Regions from separate parts of the Acidovorax sp. FG60 genome, predicted to be linked through region 3. Evidence: predicted binding sites of a transcription regulator. Region 3 holds the regulator's gene; each other region holds the start of a gene.

Region 1 (4,196 bases), on a different contig from region 3:
ACCGGTGCCACCCAGGATCGGGACGGCTACTTTCAGGCAGCCCGTGGCGGCACGCTGTTTCTGGACGAAATCGGTGACCTTCCCTTGGCCATGCAGTCCAAATTGCTGCGCGCCATCCAGGAGCGCAGCGTACGGCCTCTTGGCTCCACCCAGGAGGAGACCGTGGATGTGCGCATCGTGAGCGCCACACACCGCGACCTGGCCGCCGACGTGCAATCGGGCCGCTTCCGCCAGGATCTCTATTACCGGCTCAACGTGATCGAAATCGTGATCCCCCCGTTGCGCGAGCGGCGCGAAGATCTGCCTGTGCTGTGTGCCGCACTTCTGGCGCGCATCGCCCAGGAATCCGGCATGCCAGTGCCTTCTCTGACAGAGCATGCGCTCCAAGCCATTGCCGCACATCCCCTGACCGGCAACGTCCGCGAACTGGAAAACCTGTTGCACCGGGCCGTGGCACTCAGCGACGGAGACGAACTGCATGTGGACTGGCCCTCTGGCACCCCCACCCCATTGGGGGCGCGGACGCTGCCAGCCGCCCCCCCCCCCAACCACACCGAGGCGCAGCCTGCCCATCAACCACCACAGCCTGCCGCCAGCTCGGGCTGCTCGGTCCCTCTGCCCAATGACCTTCAGGCCTGGCTGGACCAGCAGGAGCGGGACATTCTGATACGAGCCTTGCGCGAAGCGGGTTTCAACAGAACCGCCACCGCAGCCCGGCTGGGCATCAGCCTGCGCCAGATACGCTACCGCATCGCCCGGCTGAACATCGCCGTCCCCAATGACCAGGACCCGCATGACGAGATCGGCTGACGCGGCACCAGGCAGATCAACGCCTTGGGACGGTGGATGGCACCGTGCAGCAACCAGGCTGGAATCCCCCAACCATGGTGTGCGCCCTGCCCCGGCAAGTTCCTCCATCGACCTGATCGTGGTGCATTCCATCAGTTTGCCGCCAGGCACATATGGCGGGAATGCGGTGCAACAGCTATTCACCAACTCGCTGGACTGGGACGCACACCCCTACTACCAGAGCATCCGTGGTTTGGCCGTTTCGTCGCATTTCTTCATTGACCGCACCGGCGCCCTTTGGCAGTTTGTGGACTGTGATCTTCGGGCCTGGCATGCTGGCCAGTCGGCCTACCGTGGCCGCAGCCAGTGCAACGATGACTCGATTGGCATTGAACTGGAAGGCCTTGAAGGGCTTGCGTTCGAACCCGCGCAGTACCAGACCCTGACAACGCTCTGCCAGGACATCGAACAGCGCTACCCCATTGAACACATCGCAGGGCATGAGCACATCGCGCCCGGGCGCAAGCAGGACCCAGGCTCCGGCTTCGATTGGGCGCAGGTACAAAAAGCACTGAACTGGCCCGTGCAACGTTTTCCGGCAGCCACCTGGCCTGACATTCAAGCCGCCCGCTGAGGGCGCTGTGGCAGCGCCACATTCAGCGACTTTTTTCTATGTGCATTTGCACATCGTCGCGTCCCCAGACACCACGCGGCCTCGCGCAGAAAATCCGCTCGAAACGCTTGTCTTTGCGAGGTTTTCGTCCTGCTTTTCCGCAGGGGCAACGGGTTCCTGCGGGGTCAGCAGAAGGCCCTGCGGCGCCGCTGACATGCTGTTTCGTTTTTCTGAGGGCAATACGACGGTACACTACCGGTAGTGTCTTGAATGCATGTGACACACCATATATAGTGTGCGCCAGACAGTAGTCCGCCGCACCACTCACACGCTGCGATGGCATCCAGGCCGCGCACCACACCCCAGACAGCCCACAGAAGAGGACCCCCCATGCAAGCTGCTTTGAACACGCCTTCCACGCCCCATGCCGCCTCCCCCGAGGCCCCAAACACCCAGTCCGCACCAGCGGAGGCGGGTAACTCGCTGGCGCACTATCAGATCATTCGCCGCAACGGAGCAGTCGTGCCCTTTGAGCCGCAAAAAATTGCGGTGGCGATGATGAAGGCATTTCTGGCAGTGCACGGCACGCAGGGCGCCGCTTCCGCCAGCGTGCGCGAGGTGGTGGACACGCTCACCCAGAATGTGGTCCGCGCCCTCATGCGCTCGCGTCCCGGTGGCGGCACCTTCCATATTGAAGACGTGCAGGATCAGGTTGAACTGGGCCTGATGCGCGGCGAACACCACGAAGTCGCCCGGGCCTATGTTCTGTACCGCGAGCGCCGCACGCAAGAGCGTGCTCACCACCAGGAACAGCTCGCGCCCGCAACCCCCATTTTGAACGTGATCGACAACGGCCAACGCGTGCAGCTGGACATCCTGCGCCTGCACGGGCTCATCGAATCGGCCTGCGCCAACCTCGGCGCCGACATCCAGGCCGCGCCCATCGTCGCCGAGACCATGCGCAACCTGTATGACGGCGTTCCCATGGACGAGGTCTACAAGGCGTCCATCCTCGCCGCCCGCACCCTGATCGAAAAAGACCCTGACTACACCTATGCCACGGCCCGCCTGCTGCTGCATACCATCGTGCGCGAAGTGCTGGGACGCGAGGTCGCCCAGAGCGACATGGGTCAGGCCTACAGGGACTATTTCCCCGCCTTCATCCAGAAGGGGGTGGACAACGAGCTGTTGGACGAGCGCCTGCTCAAGCAATATGACCTGAACCGCCTGGGCGCCGCGCTCAAGGCCGAGCGCGACCTGCAGTTCGACTACCTCGGCCTGCAGACCCTGTATGACCGCTACTTCCTGCACGTCAAGAAAACCCGCATCGAACTGCCCCAGGCGTTCTTCATGCGCGTAGCCATGGGCCTGGCACTCAATGAAACCGACCGCGAGGCCCGCGCCATCGAGTTCTACGAAGTGCTGTCGTCCTTCGACTTCATGTCGTCCACCCCCACGCTGTTCAACAGCGGTACCCTGCGCTCGCAGCTGTCCAGCTGCTACCTGACCACGGTGCCCGACGACCTGGATGGCATTTACGAATCGATCAAGGAAAACGCCCTGCTGTCCAAGTTTGCTGGCGGCCTGGGCAATGACTGGACCCGCGTGCGTGCCCTGGGCTCCCACATCAAGGGCACGAACGGGGAATCGCAAGGCGTGGTGCCCTTCCTCAAGGTGGTCAACGACACCGCTGTGGCGGTGAACCAGGGCGGCAAGCGCAAGGGCGCCGTCTGCACCTACCTGGAAACCTGGCACCTGGATATCGAAGAGTTCCTGGAACTGCGCAAGAACACCGGCGACGACCGCCGCCGCACGCACGACATGAACACGGCCAACTGGATCCCTGACCTGTTCATGCGCCGCGTGATGGAAAAGGGCACCTGGACGTTGTTCTCCCCTTCCAACGTGCCCGACCTGCACGATCTGTTCGGCGCCGACTTCGAGAAGGCCTATGTGGCCTACGAAGAGAAGGCTGCGCGCGGCGAGATCAAACCCGCCAAGACGGTGCAGGCCACCGACATGTGGCGCAAGATGCTGACCATGCTGTTCGAGACCGGCCATCCTTGGATCACCTTCAAGGATGCCTGCAACGTGCGTTCGCCCCAGCAGCACGCTGGTGTGGTGCACTCGTCCAACCTGTGCACTGAGATCACACTCAACACCAGCGACACCGAAACCGCCGTCTGCAATCTCGGTTCGGTCAACCTGCTGCAGCACATCAAGGACGGCCAGATCGACCACGAGAAGCTCAAGAAGACCATCACGGTTGCCATGCGCATGCTCGACAACGTGATCGACATCAACTATTACGCCGTCAAGAAGGCCCGCGACTCCAATCTGCGCCACCGCCCCGTGGGCCTGGGCGTCATGGCGTTCCAAGACAGCCTGTACGAACTGCGCATTCCCTACGCCTCGCAGGAGGCCGTGGAATTCGCCGACAAGTCGATGGAGGCCATCTGCTACTACGCCTACTGGGCCTCCACCGAATTGGCCCGGGAACGCGGCCAGTACTCCAGCTACAAGGGCTCGCTGTGGGATCGCGGCATCCTGCCTTTCGACACGCTGGACATGCTCTCGCAGGCCCGTGGCGGATATGTGGAAGTGGATCGCTCGTCCACCCTGGACTGGGATGCCCTGCGCAAGAAAATTGCACAGGACGGCATGCGCAACTCCAACTGCGTCGCCATTGCCCCCACGGCCACCATCTCCAACATCATCGGCGTTGATGCCTCGATCGAGCCTTCGTTCGGCAACCTGTCGGTCAAGTCCAACCTGTCGGGTGAATTCACGGTCA
Region 2 (4,196 bases), on a different contig from region 3:
TCTTCCTTGGCGAAGCGGTAGGTGGTGCCTTCGGCGGGTGTGGCCTCCAGGTTGTAGAGATGGCCGGTTTCTTCCTGGAAGGCGGTCATGCGCTCGCGCACGTGGTCGAGCAGGCGCACGGCAAACGCGTGGCCCCACTCGCTGGTGATGTCGTGCTGGTCCGCCGTGAAGTTGCGCACCATCTCGTTGATGCCATTCACACCCAGCGTGGAAAAGTGGTTGCGCAAGGTGCCCAGGTAGCGCTTGGTGTAGGGGAACAAGCCCTGGTCCATGAGGCGCTGGATGAGCTTGCGCTTGGTCTCCAGGCTTTGTTTGCCCAGTTCCATCAAGCGGTCGAGTGCGGCGAGCAGCCCCGCCTCATCGCCCGCATGCAAGTACCCCAGCCGCGCGCAGTTGATGGTGACCACGCCCAGGCTGCCCGTCTGCTCGGCGCTGCCGAACAGGCCGTTGCCGCGCTTCAAGAGCTCGCGCAGATCGAGCTGCAGGCGGCAGCACATGGAGCGCACCATGTTGGGCTCCAGCTCGGAGTTGATGAAGTTCTGGAAGTACGGCAGACCGTACTTGGCTGTCATATCGAACAGCAGCTGCGCGTTCTCGCTCTCCCAGGGGAAGTCCTTGGTGATGTTGTAGGTGGGGATGGGAAAGGTGAACACGCGGCCCTTGGCATCGCCCGTGGTCATCACGTCGATGTAGGCGCGGTTGATGAGGTCCATCTCGGCCTGCAGGTCACCATACGCGAAGGGCATCTCCTGGCCCGCGATCACGGGCACCTGCTCGCGCAGGTCCTCGGGACAGGTCCAGTCGAAGGTGAGGTTGGTGAACGGCGTTTGCGTGCCCCAGCGCGAGGGCACGTTGAGGTTGTAAACCAGCTCCTGGATGCACTGGCGCACCTGCGCGTAGTCCATGCCGTCCTTGCGCACGAAGGGTGCCATGTAGGTGTCGAACGACGAGAACGCCTGCGCGCCCGCCCACTCGTTCTGCAGCGTGCCCAGGAAGTTCACGATCTGCCCCACGGCGGAACTCATGTGTTTGGGCGGCCCCGCCTCCACCTTGCCCGGCACCCCGTTGAGCCCCTCGTGCAGCAGCGTGCGCAGCGACCAGCCCGCGCAGTAGCCGCTGAGCATGTCGAGGTCGTGGATGTGGATATCGCCATTGCGGTGCGCCTCGCCGATCTCGGGCGTGTAGACGTGCGACAGCCAGTAGTTGGCCGTGACCTTGCCCGCCACGTTCAGGATCAGCCCGCCCAGCGAATAGCCCTGGTTGGCGTTGGCGTTCACGCGCCAGTCGGCGCGCGTGAGGTATTCGTTGATGGAGCTTTCCACATCGACCAGCGTCTGCTTGTCGGCGCGCAGCGTGGCGTGCTGCTCGCGGTAGACGATGTAGGCGCGTGCGGTGGCCAGGTGGTTGGCGGCGATCAGCGTCTGCTCGGCCACGTCCTGGATCTGCTCGATGGTGGGGGCCTCGCCCTGGAAGCGGTGGATGAGCACCTTGGTGACCTGGGCGGTGAGCAATGCCGCTTCGTCGGCGCCGTATTCACCCGAGGCCTGCCCGGCGCTGGCCAGCGCGGCGCGGATGCGTTCGGCATCAAACGGAACGCGCTGGCCGCTGCGCAAAACGACTTCGCGTGGCAAGGTGGCAAGGGTGGACGCCATGGGTTCGACCAATCTGTGGAACGGGTTAAAAACACTACCTATGGTGTCCACGATACCCACCAAACACTATAGGTAGTTTGATTCAACACAATCGAGGCGGTAAGCAGGGGTAAAAAAATGCCGGCACAGAGGCCGGCGGAAAGGAAGGTGCCGTCAGGCCCTACCGATGGATCAGAGGTGCATGCGCAGGCATGCAGTGGGGTGCAGGAGGGTGCTGCTCAATGGCAGGCGGCGGTTTCTTCCTCCTCGATGCGGGGATAAAAGTCGTGGTCTTCGCGCTGCATGCGCTCGAACACCCGGCGCAGCACCACATTGGCCTCGTCCCGAAAGCCCTGCGCATCGCGGCGCACGTTCTCGGCCGTGTTCCAGCGGCGCGCGAAGGCGTCGTAGGCGCTGGCAATCGAGGCCATCTCGCTCTGGTACTGGCGGCCCAGGCGCGCCAGTTCGGGGTTGCCACCGCGCTGCAGCGCGGGGTACAGCACCTGGTCTTCCACGGCCAGGTGCAGCTTGATGGTGCCGCTCATGGCCACGATGCCCTGCGCGATGGCGCGGGCATTGCCTTCCACGCCCGCCTGGGCCAGGGCGCGCAAGGTGGCGATGCTGCGCAGGATGTCGGTGTGCTGGTGCTTGAATTTTTCGAGGTTCATGCTCACTCCTTGTGGGCAAACGGTGTGTGAGCGCGGTGGCCGCTTGTGGCAGCCGCCGCGCACAGTCCATTTCAGCGACGGGCCTGTGCTAGGTAGGGGCCCGCTTGCGCCGGGGCGCGCGAGCCGAACAGCCCGCTCACCACCTGCCAGGCCATGGCCAGCGCGCCGACGATGAAGACCACGTCGCCAACGGTGCGCACCCAGCGCAGGGTCTGCATGAAGGGCTGCTGCATGAAGGCTTCGCCCCGTGCGTACCACAGGCCTTCGCTCACGCTGGCGTGGAACTGGAACAGTCCGATGGGCAGCAGGCTGGTGGCAATCATCAGCACCAGGCCCGCGTTGAGCCACCAGAAGCCCGTCTTCATGAGCCGCTCGCTGAACACCAGCTGCGGGCGGATGTAGCGCAGCACCAGCAGCGTGAAGCCCAGCGCCAGGAAGCCATACACACCGAACAGCGCAGCGTGGGCATGCACCGGCGTGGTGTTGAGTCCCTGCAGGTAATACAGCGCAATCGGCGGGTTGATCATGAAGCCGAAGACGCCCGCGCCCAGCATGTTCCAGAAGGCCACGGCCACGAAGCACATGAGGGGCCACTTGAGGTTGGCCATCCACTTCGCGCGGTGCTGCAGGCGCCAGTGTTCCCAGGCCTCATGGCCCAGCACCACCAGGGGCACCACTTCCAGCGCGCTGAACGATGCGCCCACGGCCATCACCGGCGTGGTGGTGCCGCTGAAGTACAGGTGGTGGAAAGTGCCGGGCACGCCGCCCAGCATGAAGAGCGAGGCCGAGGCCAGGCTGGCGGCCGTGGCCATGCGTGGCGACACGAGGCCGAGCGTCGAGAAGATGAAGGCCAGCGCCGTGGTGGCGAACACTTCAAAGAAGCCCTCGACCCACAGGTGCACCACCCACCAGCGCCAGTACTCCATCACCGATAGGTGGGTACGCTCGCCGTAGAAGAAGCCCGCACCGTAGAACAGGCCGATGGCCACCACCGACGCTGTCAGCAGCGCCAGCAGGTTCTTGTCGCTGCCGGGGGTGCGCAGCGCCGGCACGATGCCGCGCAGCATGAGCACCAGCCAGAAGGCGATGCCGGTGAACTTGCCGATCTGCCACAGGCGGCCCAGGTCCACGTATTCATAGCCCTGGTGGCCCAGCCAGAAGTTCCACTCGGGTGGCATGATCTGCGCGATGGCCAGGTAGTTGCCGACGAACGAGCCCACCACCACCACGACCAGCGCCCAGAACAGGATGTCCACACCGAGCTTCTGCCAGGCCGGGTCCTTGCCGCCGTTGATGAGCGGCGCGAGGAACAGGCCGGCTGCCAGGAAGCCCGTGGCGATCCAGAACAGCGCGCTCTGGATGTGCCAGGTGCGCACCAGCGAATACGGGAACCACTGTGACACGTTGATGCCGTAGAACTGCTGGCCTTCCACCGTGTAGTGGGCCGTGAAGCCGCCTAGCAGCACCTGGAAGCTGAACAGCGCCACGATGAGGAACAGGTATTTGCCCAGCCCGCGCTGGGAGGGCGTGAGCGGCACGCGCGAGAGCGGGTCGTGCTGGGGTGGCGTGGGTTCCACCTCGTCGTGCTTGCGCAGGAAGGACCAGCCCCACACGAGGAAGCCCACGCCCGCCATCATCACGACCACGCTCATCACCGACCAGACCATGTTCTCGGCCGTGGGCTTGTTGCCGATCAACGGCTCGTGGGGCCAGTTGTTGGTGTACGTCGCCGTGGTGCCGGGGCGCTCGGTGGCGGCGGCCCAGGCCGTCCAGAAGAAGAAACCCGTCATCTGCGCGCGCCGCTCGGCGCTGGGCAGGGTGTTCTCCTTCATGGCGAAGTGCTCGCGGGTCTTGTGCAGCGCGGGCACGTCGCTGAAAAGCTGGTCGTAGTACAGCG
Region 3 (4,196 bases):
CAAAGCCGCGCGCAATGTCATCGTGCAGGGCGAGGCGTTCACGGGCAGCCAGGGGCACGTGCCCCTGACCTCCGCCGTGCCGTCCTTTGCGGCGGATCCGCAGGTGCAGAAAGTCATCGACACCTACCGCGCGGCTGCCGTGCCGCTGGCCCAGCGCCCCGTGGGGCAGGCCGCTGGCGCCCTCCGGCGCACACCGGCCCCGTCGCTCGAAAGCGCGCTGGGCAATCTGGTTGCCGATGCCCAGCTCCACGCCATGCGTGCACCGGAGCAGGGTGGGGCGCAGCTATCTTTGATGAATCCGGGTGGCCTGCGCGCTGATCTGGTGCCCGATGAACAAGGGCTGGTGCGCTATGGCCAGCTCTATGCGGTGCAGCCCTTCGGCAACCAGTTGGTCGTCAAGACCTTCACGGGCGCGCAGATCAAGGCGGCGCTAGAGCAGCAGTTCGCCAGCGGCAGCAACACCGTGCAGCGGCCCCGGGTGCTGCTGGTGTCCGCAGGATTTTCGTACCGCTATGACCTCTCCCAGCCAGTGGGTGCGCGTATTAGCCACATGGTGCTGAACGGTACCCCGCTGCGCGACGATGCGCAGGTGCGCGTGGTGATGAGCAGCTACCTCGACAGCGGCGGGGACAACTTCACCGTGCTGGCCGAAGGCCGCGACCGCCTGGTGGGCGGGCTGGACCTGGATGCGCTGGAGGCTTACTTCCGCGCCCACAGCCCGGTGCCGGTGCCCGCCACGGACCGCATCACGCGCGGGGCCCGCTGAGGCGCTTGCTGGTTCTTAGCTGCGCCCCGGGCGCATTGCCGCCAGCCAGCGCAGCGGGTTGAATCCTGTCACCAGCCCGGTGGCCACCAGCACCAGCGCTCCGCCCCACACCATCCCGGGGCCCAAGGCCTCGCCCAGAAAGATGTGGCCCCAGGCCACACCGAACAGCGGGATCATGAAGGCCGAACTCATTGCTGCCACGGGCGAGACATGTTTGAGCACCCGCAGGTTGAGCCAGTAGGCCAGGCCCGAGGTCACGATGCCCATCACGGCCACCGCAGCCAGTGCCCCCGGTGTGAAACGGGCCTCGGGCAAGCTCCACGCAGCGCCCGGAAGCAGCAACACCAGTGCGGCGGCGTGGATGCCTGCGGCAATCGACAACGGGGACATTCGCGTCGTGGCGCGCTTCATCCACGTCGTAGAGATGCCATAGCAGGCTGACGCTGCCACACAGGCCGCCGCTGCCATCAGCAAGGCAGGCGTGGGCTCCACGGGCCCCAGCTGCACGATCAGCGCCACCCCCGCAAAGCCGCAGACGCAACCCAGCCACTTGCGCGTGCTCAGTGTGTCCTCCTTCATCCACGCGGCGGCAATCACGCCAAAGGGCACGGCCATGGTGTTGAGCAGTGAGCTGTAGCCGGCGGGCAGGTGCAAGGCCGCCCAGGCATACAGCAGAAAAGGCAGTGCGACGGTGAGCGTGCCCAGCCCGAACAGCTCGCGCCAATGGCGCCACGGCCAGGGTTCGTTGGCGACCCGCATGATGCCCATCAGCGTCAACGTGGCCAGGCCAATGCGCAGCGCAGCCATCACGTTGGGCCCGAGCACGGGGCTGGCAATGCGGATGAAAAGAAAGGAGGCGCCCCACAGGGCGGACAGCAGCACCAGCTGCAGGAAGTGGCGGGTTTTCACCGGGCGCATTGTGGAGTACAGGCGACTCGCGCGCTGGCTCGCACCAAGCCAGTTTTCAAGCCAAATTGGCGTCTAGCGCTTGTCCAGAAAGCGTGCGCAGCTATTAATTTTGGAGCATGCTGCGGTGTAGCACGCGCGACAGCGATCGCCCGCTCAGGTCCACATGTATCGCCCGTGGATGTGGTTGCTATAATATTTTATAGCTGCTGGCGCTTGTGTGATAAGCGCTGGAGACCAAAAGTGCCTGAGATCATCCGGCCCTGTAGCCAGCACCGGTGCAGACAGCAATACGGAGGCTGCTACTTGCGCACTTCGTCAACCATGGCGCGGAAGTCGTCGATGTCTTCAAAGCTGCGGTACACGCTGGCAAAGCGGATGTAGGCCACCTTGTCGAGCTTCTTGAGCTCGCGCATCACCAGCTCACCAATGCGGCTGGAGATCACCTCGCGCTGCCCCAGGTTGAGCAGCTTTTCCTCGATCCGCTCGATGGCGCTGTCGATCTGGTCGGTGCTCACGGGGCGCTTGCGCAAAGCCAGGTTGAACGAGGCGAGCAGCTTGCCCCGGTCGTATTCAATGCGGCGCCCGTCCTTCTTGACGATGGCCGGGAAGTTCACTTCCGGCCGCTCGTAGGTGGTAAAGCGCTTGTCGCACGCGCCGCACTGGCGGCGGCGGCGGATGAAGACCCCATCCTCAGACACCCGCGTTTCAACGACTTGCGTCTCGAGGTGGCTGCAGAAGGGGCACTTCATGGTTTTCGGCTGTGGATTTAGCCGTAGACGGGGAAGCGGGCGGTCAGGGCATTGACCTTGGCGCGCACCGCAGCGATGTTGGCTTCGTCGCGCGGGTTGTCCAGCACGTCGGCGATCAGATTGGCCGTGATGCGGGCCTCTTCTTCCTTGAAGCCGCGCGTGGTCATGGCAGGGGTGCCAATGCGCACGCCGCTGGTCACCATCGGCTTTTCAGGGTCGTTGGGGATCGCGTTCTTGTTGATGGTCATGTGGGCGGCGCCCAGCACGGCCTCGGCTTCCTTGCCGGTGATGCCCTTGGCGCGCAGGTCGACCAGCATCACGTGGCTTTGCGTGCCGCCGCTCACGATGCGCAGGCCGCGTGCGGTCAGCGTCTCTGCCAGCACCTTGGCGTTCTTGGCTACTTGTTCCTGGTAGGCCTTGAACTCGGGTTGCAGTGCTTCCTTGAAGGCCACGGCCTTGGCGGCGATCACGTGCATCAGCGGGCCGCCTTGCAGGCCGGGGAAGATGGCGCTGTTGATAGCCTTTTCGTGCTGGGCCTTCATCAGGATGATGCCGCCACGGGGGCCGCGCAGGCTCTTGTGCGTGGTGGAGGTGACCACGTCGGCGTGGGGCACGGGGTTGGGGTACACGCCAGCTGCGATCAAGCCAGCGTAGTGGGCCATGTCCACCATGAAGATCGCACCCACGTCCTTGGCCACCTTGGCAAAGCGCGCAAAGTCGATGTGCAGGCTGTAGGCCGATGCACCGGCGATGATGAGCTTGGGCTTGGTCTCGTGGGCCTTCTTTTCCATCGCTTCATAGTCGATGGCTTCGTTGGCGTCCAGGCCGTAGGAGACCACGTTGAACCACTTGCCCGACATGTTCAGCGGCATGCCATGTGTCAGGTGGCCGCCTTCGGCCAGGCTCATGCCCATGATGGTGTCGCCGGGCTTCAGGAAGGCCAGGAACACCGCCTCGTTGGCAGAGGCGCCGCAGTGGGGCTGCACGTTGGCGGCTTCGGCGCCGAAGATCTGCTTGACGCGGTCGATGGCCAGTTGCTCGGCCACGTCCACATGCTCGCAGCCACCGTAGTAGCGCTTGCCGGGGTAGCCTTCGGCGTATTTGTTGGTCAGCTGCGTGCCCTGCGCCCACATCACGGCGGGGGAGGCATAGTTCTCGCTGGCGATCAGCTCGATGTGGTGCTCTTGCCGGGCGTTTTCAGCCTGGATGGCGGCAAACAGTTCGGGGTCGGTTTGTTCGACAAGAATATTGCGGTCGTACATGATTGGCAGTCCTATGAACTTGTGTCCCTTGAAACAAGGGCTGCCCAGGCGAACGGCTGAACGCAGAAGGGATAAACCCCGTGCGGCACGCTTCCCAGTGGTTCACAAGAGGCAGGCCCTTGTCGGTTTCCACGTCAGCGGCAGCACCCTGTGTTGGATGCCGCGCCTATCGCCAGTCGCGTACCTCGCTAGTGTAGCTGACGTGACGCGCGCAAAGGTGCCAGGGAAATGGGAGGCGGTGTGTCCGAGGGATGTTTCTACCCCCAGGGGCTCGCGAACCTTGTCAGAGCCCGGAGAGCAGGGCCACTTTGTCACCGCTGGCGGCAGGCGTTGCGGGCGGTGCGGCCACCGGGATGACCTGTGCGGGAGCCTGGGTGGAGAGGTTGGGTGGTGGCGTGGTGGGCATGGCCCGGCCACCGGCGACCTGGCGCAGCCGGAAATGCTCGGCCATCACCTTGGCCGCATAGCCGCCATCGTCGGCAAGATTGCCTGCGCCGACATAAAAGCGCA

What was found. Region 3 encodes NrdR, which represses ribonucleotide reductase genes. Its sites were predicted from a motif close to CACNANATNTNGTG; they were not measured.
Region 1: a site for NrdR is predicted at 1,685-1,698, ahead of ACODS0_RS02865 (ribonucleoside-diphosphate reductase subunit alpha). Genes of this name have one in related genera too.
Region 2: a site for NrdR is predicted at 1,685-1,698, ahead of ACODS0_RS05525 (ribonucleoside triphosphate reductase). Genes of this name have one in related genera too.

Annotation. Positions count from the first base shown of each region.
Region 1 is NZ_JBMDJC010000001.1:633,310-637,505, forward strand. It holds gene ACODS0_RS02855 (sigma-54-dependent transcriptional regulator) at 1-810, shown strand, start outside; gene ampD (1,6-anhydro-N-acetylmuramyl-L-alanine amidase AmpD) at 794-1,423, shown strand; gene ACODS0_RS02865 (ribonucleoside-diphosphate reductase subunit alpha) at 1,793-4,196, shown strand, end outside.
Region 2 is NZ_JBMDJC010000003.1:112,593-116,788, forward strand. It holds gene ACODS0_RS05525 (ribonucleoside triphosphate reductase) at 1-1,652, opposite strand, end outside; gene ACODS0_RS05530 (hemerythrin domain-containing protein) at 1,871-2,299, opposite strand; gene ACODS0_RS05535 (nitric-oxide reductase large subunit) at 2,371-4,196, opposite strand, start outside.
Region 3 is NZ_JBMDJC010000029.1:4,498-8,693, reverse strand. It holds gene ACODS0_RS25790 (bifunctional metallophosphatase/5'-nucleotidase) at 1-766, shown strand, start outside; gene ACODS0_RS25785 (DMT family transporter) at 782-1,684, opposite strand; gene nrdR (transcriptional regulator NrdR) at 1,975-2,424, opposite strand; gene glyA (serine hydroxymethyltransferase) at 2,442-3,686, opposite strand; ZMP/ZTP riboswitch at 3,722-3,876, opposite strand; gene ACODS0_RS25770 (lytic transglycosylase domain-containing protein) at 3,970-4,196, opposite strand, start outside.